2 regions of the Variovorax nivicola genome follow, and region 2 is predicted to be linked to the other one. Evidence: riboswitches for the same ligand, from Rfam matches in the RefSeq annotation. Region 2 holds a riboswitch; the other holds the start of a gene.
What was found. Region 2 has a riboswitch for thiamine pyrophosphate ahead of ACSFBF_RS05335 (purine-cytosine permease family protein). Riboswitches for the same ligand answer to the same signal wherever they lie in the genome.
Positions count from the first base shown of each region.

Region 1: linked by a shared signal. The riboswitch ahead of thiC (phosphomethylpyrimidine synthase ThiC) and the one ahead of ACSFBF_RS05335 (purine-cytosine permease family protein) in region 2 are both predicted to bind thiamine pyrophosphate.

Region 1 covers NZ_JBPJZK010000019.1:15,602-22,825, reverse strand. The annotation lists gene ACSFBF_RS34635 (AMP-binding protein) at 1-54, opposite strand, end outside; gene ACSFBF_RS34630 (isovaleryl-CoA dehydrogenase) at 72-1,244, opposite strand; gene ACSFBF_RS34625 (AraC family transcriptional regulator) at 1,387-2,415, shown strand; gene ACSFBF_RS34620 (thioredoxin family protein) at 2,698-3,024, opposite strand; gene ACSFBF_RS34615 (HAD family hydrolase) at 3,076-3,768, opposite strand; gene thiC (phosphomethylpyrimidine synthase ThiC) at 3,832-5,715, opposite strand; TPP riboswitch at 5,806-5,911, opposite strand; gene ACSFBF_RS34605 (YchJ family protein) at 5,938-6,372, opposite strand; gene ACSFBF_RS34600 (hybrid sensor histidine kinase/response regulator) at 6,429-7,224, opposite strand, start outside.
Region 2 covers NZ_JBPJZK010000001.1:1,136,351-1,143,574, reverse strand. The annotation lists gene thiE (thiamine phosphate synthase) at 1-342, opposite strand, end outside; gene ACSFBF_RS05355 (thiazole synthase) at 339-1,151, opposite strand; gene thiS (sulfur carrier protein ThiS) at 1,170-1,367, opposite strand; gene ACSFBF_RS05345 (FAD-dependent oxidoreductase) at 1,364-2,455, opposite strand; gene thiD (bifunctional hydroxymethylpyrimidine kinase/phosphomethylpyrimidine kinase) at 2,500-3,354, shown strand; gene ACSFBF_RS05335 (purine-cytosine permease family protein) at 3,293-4,633, opposite strand; TPP riboswitch at 4,710-4,810, opposite strand; gene ACSFBF_RS05330 (adenylate/guanylate cyclase domain-containing protein) at 4,979-6,868, shown strand; gene ACSFBF_RS05325 (TetR/AcrR family transcriptional regulator) at 6,855-7,224, opposite strand, start outside.

The DNA.
Region 1 (7,224 bases), on a different contig from region 2:
GATCAGCGGAACATCGGTGGCGCCTTGCGCCATGCTTTGGGTCAAGAGCGCCATGGCGATGCGTCCTTATTTCAAGCGGTTTCGGAGAACAGCTCGCGGCCGATCAGCATGCGGCGGATTTCGCTGGTGCCCGCGCCGATCTCGTACAGCTTGGCATCGCGCCACAGCCGCTCGACCGGAAAGTCCTTCGTGTAGCCCACGCCGCCCAGCGCCTGGATCGCCTCGCCGGCCATCCACGTCGCCTTCTCGGCCGAATACAGGATGGCGCCGGCCGCATCCTTGCGGAAGGTGCGCGCATGGTCGTTGCGGTCGCAGGCCTTGCCCACCGCGTACACATAGGCACGCGTGGCCTGCCAGGTCGAATACATGTCGGCCAGCTTGCCCTGCATGAGCTGGAACTCGCCGATGCTCTGGCCGAACTGCTTGCGCTCGTGGATGAAGGGCAGCACCGCGTCCATGCACGCAGCCATGATGCCCAGCGGGCCACCCGAGAGCACCGCGCGTTCGTAATCGAGGCCGCTCATCAGCACCTTCGCGCCCTGGCCTTCGCCGCCCAGCACGTTCTCTTCCGGCACTTCGCAGTTGTCGAAGAACAGCGGGAAGGTGTTGGAGCCGCGCATGCCGAGCTTGTCGAGCTTGGTGCCGGCGGAGAAGCCCTTGAAGTTCTTCTCGACGATAAAGGCCGTCATGCCGCGCGCGCCCATCTCGGGCTCGGTCTTGGCGTAGATGACCAGCGTGTCGGCGTCGCCGCCGTTGGTGATCCACATCTTGCCGCCGTTGAGCACGTAGTAGCCGTTCTTCTTCTCGGCCTTGAGCTTCATGCTCACCACGTCGGAGCCGGCGTTGGGCTCGCTCATGGCCAGCGCGCCGACGTGCTCGCCGCTCACCAGCTTGGGCAGGTATTTCTTCTTCTGTGCGTCGTTGCCGTTGCGGTGGATCTGGTTCACGCACAGGTTGGAGTGCGCGCCGTACGACAGACCCACCGAGGCCGAGGCGCGCGAGACTTCTTCCATCGCCACGATGTGTGCCAGGTAGCCCAGCTCGGTGCCGCCGAACTCCTCTTTCACCGTCATGCCGTGCAGGCCGAGGTCGCCGAGCTTTTGCCACAGGTCGTGCGGGAACAGGTTGTCGCGGTCGATGTCGGCGGCGCGGGGTGCGATTTCGTTGGCGGCGAAGTCCTGGATCGCGCTGCGCAGCGAGTCGATGGTGTCGCCCAGGTCGAAGTTCAGGCCGGGATCGTGCATGGGGTTTGTCTCCTCTGAAGGGGTCTGCGCGCAATGCCACCCGCGCTGAGTGGCGCTTGCGAAAGATCGCAGCTTACGCCTCACCGTGCCGCAATTGGCGCCACAATGGTTGCAAATTACGCCACGACCAAGCCACCGGACCATGTCGCCCCCGTCGTTCCTCAGACCCGCCCGCGCCGTCACACCAATGGCCTTCGTGAGAGCCATCGTGCAGGCTTACGAGCGCTACGGCATGGACCCTGCCGAGGCCCTGAAAGCGGCACAGATCACGCCGCGCGAACTGGCCCGGCCGGGTGCGCGGGTAACGGCCGCGCAGTTCGAAGCGCTGTCAGGCCACGCCATGCAGGAGCTCGACGACGAAACGCTCGGCTGGTTCTCGCGGCGCCTGCCCTGGGGCACCTACGGCCTGCTGTGCCGCGCCTCGCTGACCTCGCCCGACCTGGGCGTGGCCCTCAAGCGCTGGTGCCGCCACCATCGGCTGCTGACCGAGGACATCGGCCTGTCGCTCGAAGTGGCCGGCGGCGTGGCCACGCTGCGCATCGCCGAGAACATCCCGCTCGACGACGCCTTCCGCGAGTTCTGCCTGGTGACCACCCTGCGCTTCGTGCATGGCTACATGTGCTGGGCCATCGACTCGCGCATCTCGCTGCGGCACGCGAGCTTTCCGTTTGCCGCACCGCCGCACAGCGACGCCTATCCGCTGATGTTCACGCCCGATGTGCGCTTCGACGCGCCGCAGGCGGGCATCAGTTTCGACGAGCGCTATCTCGCCCTGCCCCTGCAGCGCGACGAGCGCGCATTGCGCACCATGCTCAGGCGCGCACTGCCACTCACAATCCTTCAGTACCGGCGCGACCGCCTGCTGGGCCAGCGCGTGCGCGAGCTGCTGCGCTCACGCGCCAGCGAGGCCACCACGGCCGAGGCGCTGGCCGGGCTGCTCAACGTATCGAGCCGAACGCTGCACCGGCAGCTGCACGAGGAAGGCACCTCGCTGCAGGCACTGAAGAACGAGGTGCGCCACGAAATGGCCATCGACCAGCTGCGCCGCACCACGCGGCCGATCAAGCAGGTGGCACTGGCGGTGGGGTTTCGCAACGAGAAGAGTTTTTCGCGCGCGTTCCTGCAGTGGACGGGGCATGCGCCGCGCGACTTCCGGCAGTTGGGGCTATAGCGGAGGGCATTTGGCGGGCACGTTCGGGGTGCGTGCGAATGACACCGGGTGCTCCCCTCCGCGAATGTCCCCCGCCTTCGGCTCCTCCTTTATTTCGCTGCGGGGAGCACCCGGTGCCATTCGCACATGAGCGCTGCCGTTGTGCCGGCCGATCGACCGCTGCGCCCAACGATCACGTCGATGGTGTGCTCTGCGCAGCGAAATAAAGGAGGAGGCCGCAGGCCGGGGGACATTCGCGGAGCAGAGCACGCCGTCGGCGTGAGCGCACCCCCGAATGACGCGTCAGCTGGGCTGCGCGATCAGCGCAAGCGCATCGGCGATGGACTGGCTGTCCTCCGGCCGCACCAGCTTCGCAACCTGCTTGCCGTCACGCATGAACACCAGCGTGGGCCAGAGCCGTACGTTGAACGAACGACCCAGCGGACGCCCGCTGCCGTCTTCGACCTTGATACGGCGAATGTCCGGGTACTTGGCAAAGGCCTCGGCGATGTTCGGCTGCGCGGCCTTGCAGATACCGCACCAGTTGGTGCCGAACTCGACCACGGCGGGGCCGGTGAGCGCGTCGATCTCGCTGCGGTCGGGCTGCTCGGTTTTGTATTCGGAAGTCATGGGATGGGGTTCCTGCGGCTCGGGAGTTGGACTCTTCATTCCACCAGAAACTCAGGCCGCCTGCAGCCCGTAGCCCGAAAGCAGCGCCGGCAGTTCGGCCATGTCGCTGAACACTTTCACCGCGCCCACGCTCAGCAGCGGCCCGGGGCCGCTGTGGCCCGATTCGCCGGTGCTGTAGCCGAACACAGTGGCTCCTGCAGCCACGCCGGCCATTGCGCCGGTGACGGTGTCTTCGACGATGGCGCAGCGCTTCGGGTCGACACCGAGGGCTTCCGCCGCGGCGAGGTACACGTCGGGGTGCGGCTTGGAGCGCGGCATCTCGTGTCCGCTGAAGATGCGCCCTTGGAAGTAGTCGAGCATGCCGACCTTGGCAAGCTGCAGTTCGACCTTGTGGCGGTCTGCACCCGATGCGCAGGCGATGCGGCCCTTGAGCCTTGAATGGATTTCGCGGATGGCGGCAGGCGCGTGGGGAATGGCGACGAGGTCGCGCTCCAGCGCTTCATTGCGGCGGGCGCGGAAGGTCTTGAGCCAGTCGTCGGTGATCCTGACGCCGGTCTTCGTCTCGATGAGCGCAGCTTCGTCCTTCACGGCCTTGCCGGTGAAGGTGTTCATCGATTCTTCGGTCGTGATGTGCCAACCGAGCTCGCCGAGCATTTCGGCGAGCACGCGGTTGGTGATGGGCTCGGAGTCGACGAGCACGCCGTCGCAATCGAAGAGAACGGCGGAAAAAGGAAAGGGGGTCATTGCGGTGCCGGAGTTCGGTGATTGGCCCCATGGTAGCAACGCCCCCTTTTCGCAGGAGGAAGCTCAGGCTATCGGACGGATCGGGATGTACATCTCGCCGCCACCCGCCATGAATTCCTTCGACTTCTCCTCCATGCCTTCAGCCATGGCTGCCGCCTCGGCCACACCCTTCTTCGCCGCGTATTCGCGCACTTCCTGCGTGATCTTCATCGAGCAGAACTTGGGCCCGCACATCGAGCAGAAGTGGGCCACCTTGCTCGAATCCTTCGGCAGCGTCTCGTCATGGAATTCGCGTGCCGTGTCGGGGTCGAGGCCCAGGTTGAACTGGTCTTGCCAGCGGAACTCGAAGCGCGCCTTGCTCAGCGCATCGTCGCGCGAGCGAGCGCCGGGATGCCCCTTGGCCACATCCGCCGCGTGCGCTGCGATCTTGTAGGCAATGATCCCCTGCTTCACGTCGTCGCGGTCGGGCAGCCCCAAGTGCTCCTTCGGCGTCACGTAGCAGAGCATTGCCGTGCCAGCCCAGCCGATCATGGCCGCGCCGATGGCACTGGCAATGTGGTCGTAGCCCGGCGCGATGTCGATGGTCAGCGGCCCGAGCGTGTAGAACGGCGCCTCGTGGCAGTGCTTCAGCTGCTCATCCATGTTCGACTGGATCATGTGCATCGGCACATGGCCCGGCCCTTCGATCATGGTCTGCACGTCGTGCTTCCATGCGATCTGCGTGAGCTCGCCCAGCGTACGTAGCTCGGCAAACTGCGCCTCGTCGTTGGCATCGGCGCCCGAGCCGGGCCGCAGGCCATCGCCGAGCGAGAAGCTCACGTCGTAGGCCTTCATGATGTCGCAGATGTCCTCGAAGTGCGTGTAGAGAAAGCTCTCCTTGTGATGCGCGATGCACCACTTGGCCATGATCGATCCGCCGCGCGACACGATGCCTGTCATTCGGTCGGCCGTGAGGTGAATGAACGGCAGGCGCAGGCCGGCGTGGATGGTGAAGTAGTCCACCCCCTGCTCCGCCTGCTCGATCAGCGTGTCGCGGTAGATCTCCCAGGTGAGGTCTTCGGCCACGCCGCCCACCTTCTCGAGCGCCTGGTAGATGGGCACCGTGCCGATGGGCACCGGCGAGTTACGCACGATCCAGTCGCGCGTGGTGTGGATGTTCTTGCCGGTCGACAGGTCCATCACGTTGTCGGCGCCCCAGCGAATGGCCCACACCAGCTTCTCGACCTCTTCCTCGATGCTCGACGTGACGGCCGAGTTGCCGATGTTGGCGTTGATCTTCACCTTGAAGTTGCGGCCGATGGCCATCGGCTCGACTTCGGGGTGGTTGATGTTCGCGGGAATGATCGCGCGGCCGCGGGCCACTTCGTCGCGCACGAACTCGGGCGTGATGATGCGCGGAATGGTCGCGCCCATCGGGTTGCCCATCACGCGCCTGGCGCGCTCTTCGTTGGCGAGGTACTCGGCCATCCACTCGCGCTTGCCGTTCTCGCGCAGGGCCACGTATTCCATCTCGGGCGTGACGATGCCGCGGCGCGCGTAGTGCATCTGCGTGACGTTGGCGCCCGACTTCGCGCGGCGCGGCGTGCGCTGCAGTGCCGATGCGCCGGCGCGCAGCTCGGCCAGGCGTTGCGCGTCGCGGTCTTCGTTCTTGGCGCCGTCGTCGAGCGCGTGGTGCGTGCGGCCTTCGTAACTTTCGGTGTCGTTGCGCTCCAGCACCCAGGCGCCGCGCACGTCGGGCAGGCCGCGGCGCACGTCGATCTCGACCTTCGGGTCGGTGTACGGGCCCGAAGTGTCGTAGAGCGACACGGTCTCGCCGTTGGTCAGTGCAACATCGCGCACGGGCACGAACAGGTCGGGCCGGCTGCCCGGAATGACGCACTTGTGCGACGCGGGAAAGGGCTCGCGCGTGAGCGAAAGCAGCGTGGTGAACTTGTCGGGGGCATTCATCGGAGGCACTCCTTGTTGAGGAAAGGGTGCTCCGCAATCGCTCGGTGGGCTTCGGGAAGCCCGTCACGGAAGGGGGAGTGACGGACCGAAGTCAGGGAGTGCAGCTCTTCTTACGCCGGTATGACCCGGATCAAGTTCGCGGGTCGGCTGCTTTGCCATCTCAGCACGCCACATGCGTGCACCCCGGAGCGGGGCCGATTGTGCGGGCCTCGGCCCGGTGCGTCAACCCAGGGGTACTTGCAGGTCGCCGTCCAGGTAGTACCAGCGATCGCCTTCCCGCACGAAGCGGCTGCGCTCGTGCAGGCGCGTGGCGGCGCCGGTGGCCGCGCTGCGCTGGCGCGCGACGAACTCGACCTCGGCATGGTCCGCATCGAGCACCGAGCGCGAGCGGATGTCGAGCCCCAGCCATTTGACGCCCGGCTCGAACTCGATCGAGGCCGGCCGCTTCGACGCGTGCCAGGTGGCGAGCAGGTATTCGCCGCGCTCCAGCACGAAGGCCGAATAGCGCGAACGCATCAGCGATTCGGCGTCGGGCGCGGGCACATTCTCGAAATCGTCGAGATAGCGGCCACAGCACAGGGCGTAGCCGATGGGCTTGTCGCGGCGGTCGGTACGGCCGCAGGGGCAAGGTCCGGTGGTGGGATCGATGGCGCTCATGAAGACCGCTATTGGAACACCTCGCGGGCCGGGCGCCGACAGGGCAAGTCCCGAGGCTAGGAAGGCCGGCTTGCGGCGATGGCTTCCTGCAGGGCCTGCGCACCCGCCGGCTTGTAGATCAGCGCGTAGCCCGCGCGCTCGACTTCGGTCCGCGTCGCATGCGCGGTTTCGCCGGTGAGGATGACCACGTTGCGCGCCTTGCCGACCGCCTGCAGGGCCTGCGCGGCGGCCAGGCCCGAGAGGCCGCTGCCCAGGCGCAGGTCGCTCAGCATCAGGTCGAACACGCCGCCGTGCTGCAGCGCCTCTCGCGGGCTGGCGGCCACCGCGACCTCGTGGCCCCAGCCGAAGAGCAGCGAACGCATGGCTTCGCGCACGGGCTGCTCGTCGTCGAGCACGAGGATGCGGATCGGCGCCAGCGGTGCATTGCCGACAGGCTCCAGCAGCGACTCGCCGGCCTGCGCCTCGGCTTCCGGCCGCGCGGCCGCTTCCTCCAGCACCAGCGAGAAGGTGCTGCCGCGTCCCGGCGCGGTGCGCACCTGGATGCGCGAGCCCATCACGTGCGCCATGCTCGCCACCAGCGACAGGCCCAGCCCGAGGCCACGGCTGCGGTCGCGGCCCGGGTTATCGACCTGGAAGAACTCTTCGAACACATGCGTCTGGTGCTGCGCCCCGATGCCCACGCCCGAATCGCGCACCTCGATGCGCCACGCGGGTATGCCTTCGGGCGGGCGCTGCAGCCGCCGCGCGAAGACGAAGACCGTGCCCGCCGGCGTGTACTTGATGGCGTTGTCCACGAGGTTGCCGAGCAGCCGCGCGAGCATGCGCGCATCGGCGCGCACCACGGCCTCGGTC
Region 2 (7,224 bases):
CACGGCGTACAGGCCGAGCCGCTCGGGGCAGGGCGGAAATGCGTCGTCGCGCGCAGTGGGTGGAAACGGCCGCATGCCGAAGTCTTCGGGTGCGTCGGGCCATAGCGCGGCGTCGAAGTTACCCAGGCGCTGCGTCTGTGCGCGCCAGGCATGGGCCAGGCATTCGGCATCGATCTCGATGAAGCCGAGGGCCGAGCAGGCTTGCTTGGCGCCGCGGTAGACCGGATCGTCCGACGTGAAGTTCGGCGCGGCCACGGGTGCGGCGGTGATGGCGCCAAAGCGCAGCCCGTGGGCCGCGACGATGGCGTGCGCGATGGCGCGGGCGTCGGTTGTGGTGCTCATGGTGCGTGGTGCCAGAAGGGCGTGCCGAGCACGGGCGTGCTGGGCTGCGCGGCGTCTTGCGCGGCCATGGCGCCGGCACGGTATGCCGTGCGGCCGGCCTGCACCGCGTCGGCGAAGGCACCGGCCATCGCGACCGGGTCTTGCGCCAGCGCAACGGCCGTGTTGAGCAGCACGCCGTCGTAGCCCCATTCCATCACCTGGCAGGCATGCGACGGCAGCCCCAGGCCCGCGTCGACCAGCATCGGCACCTTGAGCCGGTCGCGCAGCACCTGCAGCGCATAGGGGTTGACCGGCCCGCGGCCGGTGCCGATGGGCGCGGCCCAGGGCATCACCGCCTGGCAGCCGACATCGACCAGCCGCTGGCACAGCACCAGGTCTTCGGTGCAATAGGGCAGCACCTTGAAGCCGTCGCGGATCAGCTGCGATGCGGCATCGACGAGGTTCAGCGTGTCGGGCTGCAGCGTGTAGTCGTCGCCGATCAGCTCGAGCTTGATCCACGGCGTGTCGAACAACTCGCGTGCCATCTGCGCGGTGGCGACCACTTCTTGCACGCTGTGGCAGCCGGCGGTGTTGGGCAGCACCGGCACGTCGAGTTTGCGAAGAAGCTCCCAGAAGCCGTTGCCGAGATCACTGTTGCCGGAGCCCTGGCTGGCCGTCTGGCGGCGCAGCGAGGCGGTCAGCATTGCGGGCTTTGCGCGCTTCACGGCGGCTTCGAGCAGGTCGGGCGAGGGGTAGCGCGCGGTGCCGAGCAACAGGCGGCTCTGGAACGTTTCGCCGTAGAGCACCAATGGATCGTTCGTGGTCGTCATGTTCTTTGTCTCCATCATTCAACCGCCCGTCACGGGGCGGATCACTTCGATGCGGTCGTCGGGTTGCAGTGCGTGCGCGGCATACGCCGAGCGCGGCACGAACTCGCGGTTCACGGCCACCGCGAAAGGTGGCGTGGCGTTCAGCGCGGCCAGCGCGTCGGTGAGCGTGGCCTGCTCGGGCAGCGTGAAGGGCTTGTCGTTGATCAGGATATTCATGTGTCGGAGGTCTCCATGCCGAAGCTCCTTGCCAGGGCCGCGTGGCCGTGCGCGAGCAGTTCCATCGCGGCGTCGAGCAGCGCGGGCGCGATCATGAAACCGTGGCGGTACAGGCCGTTGATCTGCAGCACGCGCGGCTGCGGCTGGCGGATGGCGGGCAGGTTGTCGGGCAGCGTAGGGCGGCACTGCGTGGCGATCTCGACGATGCGCGCTTCGGCAAAGCCGCTGTGCACAGCGTAGGCGGCGCTCAGCAGTTCGAGCGTGGAGCGCACGCTGGCGGGCGACATGTCGTCAGACTCGATCTCGGTCGCGCCGATCACGAACAGGTTGCCGGGCTTGGGCGCGACGTAGAGCGGGTAGCGCGGGTGCACGAGGCGGGTGGGGCGCTGCAGGCTCACTTCGGGCGCATGCACGCGGATCACCTCGCCGCGCACGCCGCGCAGCGCGTTCCACTGGGGCTTGGCGCCTAGGCCGCGGCAGTCGATCACCCAGTCGGGCTGGCCCGTCGTGCCGGGCGAAAAGTCCGAAGGTGCGCGCGGCGATTGCCAATGCAGCGTGACACGAGGGTTGTCTTGCAGCGTCGCAAGAAGCGACGCCAACAGTGCGCGGTTGTCGAGCTGGCCTTCGCCCGGCAGGAACAGGCCCTGCGCGAAGCGCTGGCCCAGCGAAGGCTCCAGCGCGGCGATGGCCGCGCCGTCGAGCGTCTGCATCGGCGCGAGTTCTGGCACCTGCGCGCCGGTGTGGGCGAGCACGCGTGCAAGCCGCGCGGCTTCGGCGCTGTCCTGCCGATGCCAGAGCACCAACGTGCCTTCGCGTTGGAAGAACACAGGCTGCGCCAGCAAAGCCAGCAGCTCAGGCCAGCGCGAGAGGGCGTGCTGCCCCATGCGCACGACCGACACCGGCGCCACGGCCGATTCAGCCAGCGGGGCCAGCATTGCCGCGGCCACGCGTGCGGCAGCGCCTTCGGCATCGGGACTGCCGGCTTCGAACACATCGACCTTGCACCCAGCCTGCGCGAGCGTCACCGCCATCAGCCGGCCCATGAGGCCCGCGCCAAGGATCGCAGCCGATTGAAAAGGAACGCTCACTGCCGTGCTCCTTCGCATTGCCGATACCGCCGATAATTTTCGGCATGACCCAAGGACCCACCCAGCGCTACGCACGCGTGCTCTCCATCGCCGGTTCCGACAGCGGCGGCGGCGCCGGCATCCAGGCCGATCTCAAGACCTTCGCAGCCCTCGGCTGCTACGGCATGACGGCCATCACCGCGCTCACCGCGCAGAACACGCTCGGCGTCTCGGGCATCCACGGCGTGCCGCCCGATTTCCTCAAGGCGCAGATCCAGGCCGTGGTGGAAGACATCGGCGTCGACGCCGTCAAGCTCGGCATGCTGCATGCGCCCGAAGTGGTCGAGGTGGTGGCCTGGGCCATCGACCGCTACCAGCTGAAGAACGTGGTGCTTGACCCCGTGATGGTCGCCACCAGCGGTGATCGACTGATCGCGGCCGAGACGGTGCAGGTGCTGGTGCGCGAACTGTTCCCGCGCGCCGTGGTCGTCACGCCCAATCTCGACGAGGCCGCCTTGCTGATCGGCCATGCCATCGATGGCATAGATGCGCTCGACCGTGCGGCGGACGAGTTGCTTGCGCTCGGCGCCAAGGCCGTGCTGCTCAAGGGCGGCCATCTGCCGGGCGATGAGGTGGTCGACGTGCTTTTGCAATCGGGTGGCGAAAGAAGACGGCTGGCTTCCAGGCGCATCGCCAGCCGCAACCTGCACGGCACGGGCTGCACGCTGTCGTCCGCCATTGCCGCGCACCTTGCGTTGGGGGCTGCGCTGCCCGAGGCAGTCGAACGGGCACGCGCCTACATCCTCGGCGCGATGGCTGCCGGTGCGGATGTGAAGATCGGCGCGGGTCATGGCCCCCTCAACCACGGCTTTGCGCCAGTGTCGACGCACCGTTTGCCGTTGTCAGCTTCGGTCGGCTGAGCCAGGCCAGGACGAAGGTCGCCGCCAGCGTCGGCAGGGCAGAACCGAACTGCGGCGCCCACTTGGCCAGCGCGTGGTAGGCCGCGATGCCCGCGATCCAGATCAGCGCCGCACCGAAATCGATCTGGCGCGTGCCGGCCAGTGATACCGACTGGCCGCTACCCAGCCGCCCAATGATTACGCCGTAGAGCGGCACGAACACCGAGCTCAACAGCAGCAGGAAGGGCTCCAGCGTGTGCATCGGCAGCACCAGCGCCAACGCGATGCACAGTGCGGCCAGCAGCAGGCCCCAGCGCTTCACGCTCCAGCGCGGCAGCAGGCTGTGCGTGGAGACCGAGCCCGAATAGACATCGCCGTAGGCGTTGTCGAGTTCGTCGATCAGGATCAGGCCCAGCGCCACCAGCCCGCCCTGCGCCAGCAGCAGCGCGGTGACGAGGCTCACGCCGGGCTCGGCCACGCTCACCACCATCACGCCCAATGCGTAGCACCAGATGTTCGCCAGCGCATAGCCGATCCAGGTGCCGCTGAACGCGCTGCCCAGTCCACCCGCACTGCGTTTGCCGTGCCGCGCGTAGTCGGCCACCAGCGGCAGCCACGACACCGGCATCGCGATCACGAGGTCGAGCGCGCTGAACATGCCCATCGTGCCGTCGCCCGGACGTGCCCAGAAGGCGTCCAGGCCCTTGGCCTGCAGCCGTGTCGCGAATTGCCATGTGAGCCAGATCAGCGACAGCACCACCAGCGGCAGGCCGAAGCGGCTCACGAAGCGCCGCACCAGCCTGACCATTGAACCCGCGAGCAGCGCCAGCAGCACCGCGCCCCACAGCAGCGTGGTCAGCACGCCGCCCCAGGCGGTGCCCAGCGAGGGGCCGACCACCGATTGGCCGATGGCCTGCGTGCCTTCCCGCATGATGACCAGCTCGAAGGTGGTCCAGCCCACCAACTGCACGATGTTGAGCAGCACCGGCAGCCGCGCGAAGGCGCTGCCGTAGGTGGCGTGCATCAGGCCGGCGCTGGCCAGGCCGCTCTCGCAGCCCAGCCGCGCGGTCCAGGCCAGCAGGCCGGCGCCGACGCAGGAGCCGAGCACGATGGCAATGACCGCATCGCGCGTGCCCACGGCCGGTACGAGGTAGGCGCCGATCTGCATCACCAACAGGCCTACGCCAAGGCTGAACCAGAGCGAGGCGTGGTCGTGCCAGCCGAACACACGCTGGGACGCGGGCAGCGGCGTCAGCGCCTCGTTCGAGACGATCGCGTCGTTGTTGTTGTCGTGTGCCATCCATTTGCTCCAGTGCAAAAGGTTTGGCAGGTGGGCGGGGCCCCAGTGGCGCGGCCGTCACGCGAGAGAACGTGAGAGGCCACCGGACCAGCTTCCCTGCGCGAGGATTACCTCAATCAGGTTCAAAGGGACTTTCTCAGCCGGACGGCAAGCCGCCCAACACCCCTAGCAAGTACGCCGCGAGGAACCCACGGCGCGGGCCGGAGTTTATCCCCTGCGGGGAAGCCGCAATGACAGGTGTGCCTTTTCAGGGGAGGGGAAACCCGTAGGGTGCGCGGAAGTCGGGCGAGAATTGCCCGAGAAAAAATGGGAGCGTGTGCCGGTCGGTGCGCGAAGAGGAACTGTATGGCAGACGATTTCAAGGACACCCGCCTGCGCCGCTTCAGGGTCGACGTAGGCACCATCATCTGCGCCGTCGCGCTGCTGCAGTCGCTGCTGCTGGTGGCATTCGGCTACTGGGCCGCCGAGAAGCTGGTGTCCAGGGTGGGCACGGCTTCGCACAAGATCAACCACGACCGGGTCGAGGACAATGTGCTCGCCTTCCTCGCCAAGACCGAGGGAGTCATCCGCTCGATCGGCGATTCGCCCAGCGTGCACGCCACTGGCGAAGACGGCGAACAGACCGCCGAGATGCTCTGGACCATGCTCGAGCAGACCCCCGAGCTCGACAGCATCAACGTGGCCACCGACGGCGGCCACGTGCTGATGGCCGTGCGCTACCCGACTCCGGCCATCCGGCAGGTGCTGCGCGGCCCGGACTTCAGCACCGAAACATGGCAGTACAAGCGCTCGCCCGACGCCGATGGCGGTGATGCGAAGCAGCGCTTCGCGACGACGGCAATCACGGCCTATCGCAGCGACTTCGACCCGGAGCAGCGCACGTGGTACCGGGAGGCCATGAAGGCGCACGGGCCTGTGTGGACGCAGCCTTTTCTGATGAGCGACTCACAGGAGCTTGCAATCGGCCATTCATTGCCCAGCGCACGTGTCGACGACGAGGGGCACACCCGCCAGCTGGTAATCGACGGCAACGTGTCGCTGGGGCATCTGTCGAAGCTCGTGCGCATCTTCGGGGCGCTGGGGACTGGCGAGAGCGCCTTGCTGAGCTCCGACCATCATGTGATTGCGCGCAGCGACCATCCTGACCCAGTGCGCGAACTGGAGTCGCCCGACACCGGCGTGCTCGGCGCCCTGCATGCGCACATGCTTGCCGCGAGCAAGGCGGGTGGCGCTGACGACATGGCTTTTTCCATCGAGCATGAAGGGCGCAAATATCTCGTGCAGACGTCGCACATCCCGCACACCAGGTGGCAACTCGTCAGCTGGGAGCCCGAAGACCTGCTGCTCGGCGACCTGCATCGTTCGGTGCTCTGGGCGCTGCTGCTGACGCTGAGCTTTCTTGGCATCGCGCTGTTCATTTCGCTGCGGCTGTCGAAGCTCGTGACCCAGCCGATCGAAAACCTCGCGCTCGTCGCGCGCCGCATCGGGCGGCTGGAGCTCGACAACCTGCCGCTCGAGCCGAGCCGTGTGCTCGAAATCCAGCATCTGAACCAGGCGCTGGACGAATCGGCGCGCAGCCTGCAGGCCTTTCGCAAGTTCGTGCCGGTGGACATCATCCGCCAGCTGGTCGCCGAGGGCCACGCGCTGGCGCCCAGCGGCTCGCCGCGCCGCATCACCGCGATGTTCACCGACGTTGAGGGCTTCACCACCATCTCTGAATCGATGGAGGCCGATGTGCTCGTGCGGCAACTGACCGAGTACTTCAACCTCGCGGCCGGCATTTTCGCGCGGCATGGCGGCGTGGTCGACAAGTTCATGGGCGACGGCATCATGGTGCTGTGGGGTGCGCCGTCCGATCTGGAAGATGCGGAATACCGGGCCTGCGTCGCGGCGCTCGAACTGCATGCCGAAATGGACGCACTCAACGGCAAGTGGCGCGACGAAGGCCTGCACGAATTCCGAACGCGCGTAGGCATTCATACCGGCAACGTGATCGCCGGTGTGCTCGGGTCGAGCAACCGGCTTTCGTACACCGCCATCGGCGACGCTATCAACGCGGCAAGCCGCATCGAGGGCGCCAACAAGGAGCAGGGAACGCGCACGCTGATCTCGGAGACCACCTTCGAGGGGCTGGGCGGGCGGCTCGCCACGCGCCGCATCGAGGAAACGACCGAGCTGCGCGGCAGGCAGGCGCGCATGGTGCTGTACGAGCTGCTGGGGCCTACGCAGCCCTGACCCTGCGCGCGAACGCCTCCAGCCCGTCGATGGTGATCTGGATGTGCCGCTCGAAGCTGCTGTCGAGCGGCACGGTGGTGCCGTTGTCCCAGCGCAGGATGAAGGCCTTGTTGGCCAGCTGCGCCAGATTGCGCGTGAGCACCGGGTGGTCGAGTGGGCGAATCGTGTGCACGCGCTCGCGCAGCTCCTCGGCCCAGGCCTGGGTGTTGTCTACGGGCAGTGGCGAGAACTCCATTGTCAGAAAGCCCAGCATCGCCGCGATCACGCAGTTGTAGGCCTCCAGCAGCGGCTCGCCCTCGAAGCCTGCTTCGGTCAGCGCTGCCAGCACGCCTTCGACAAGCTCTATAGGCAGGCTG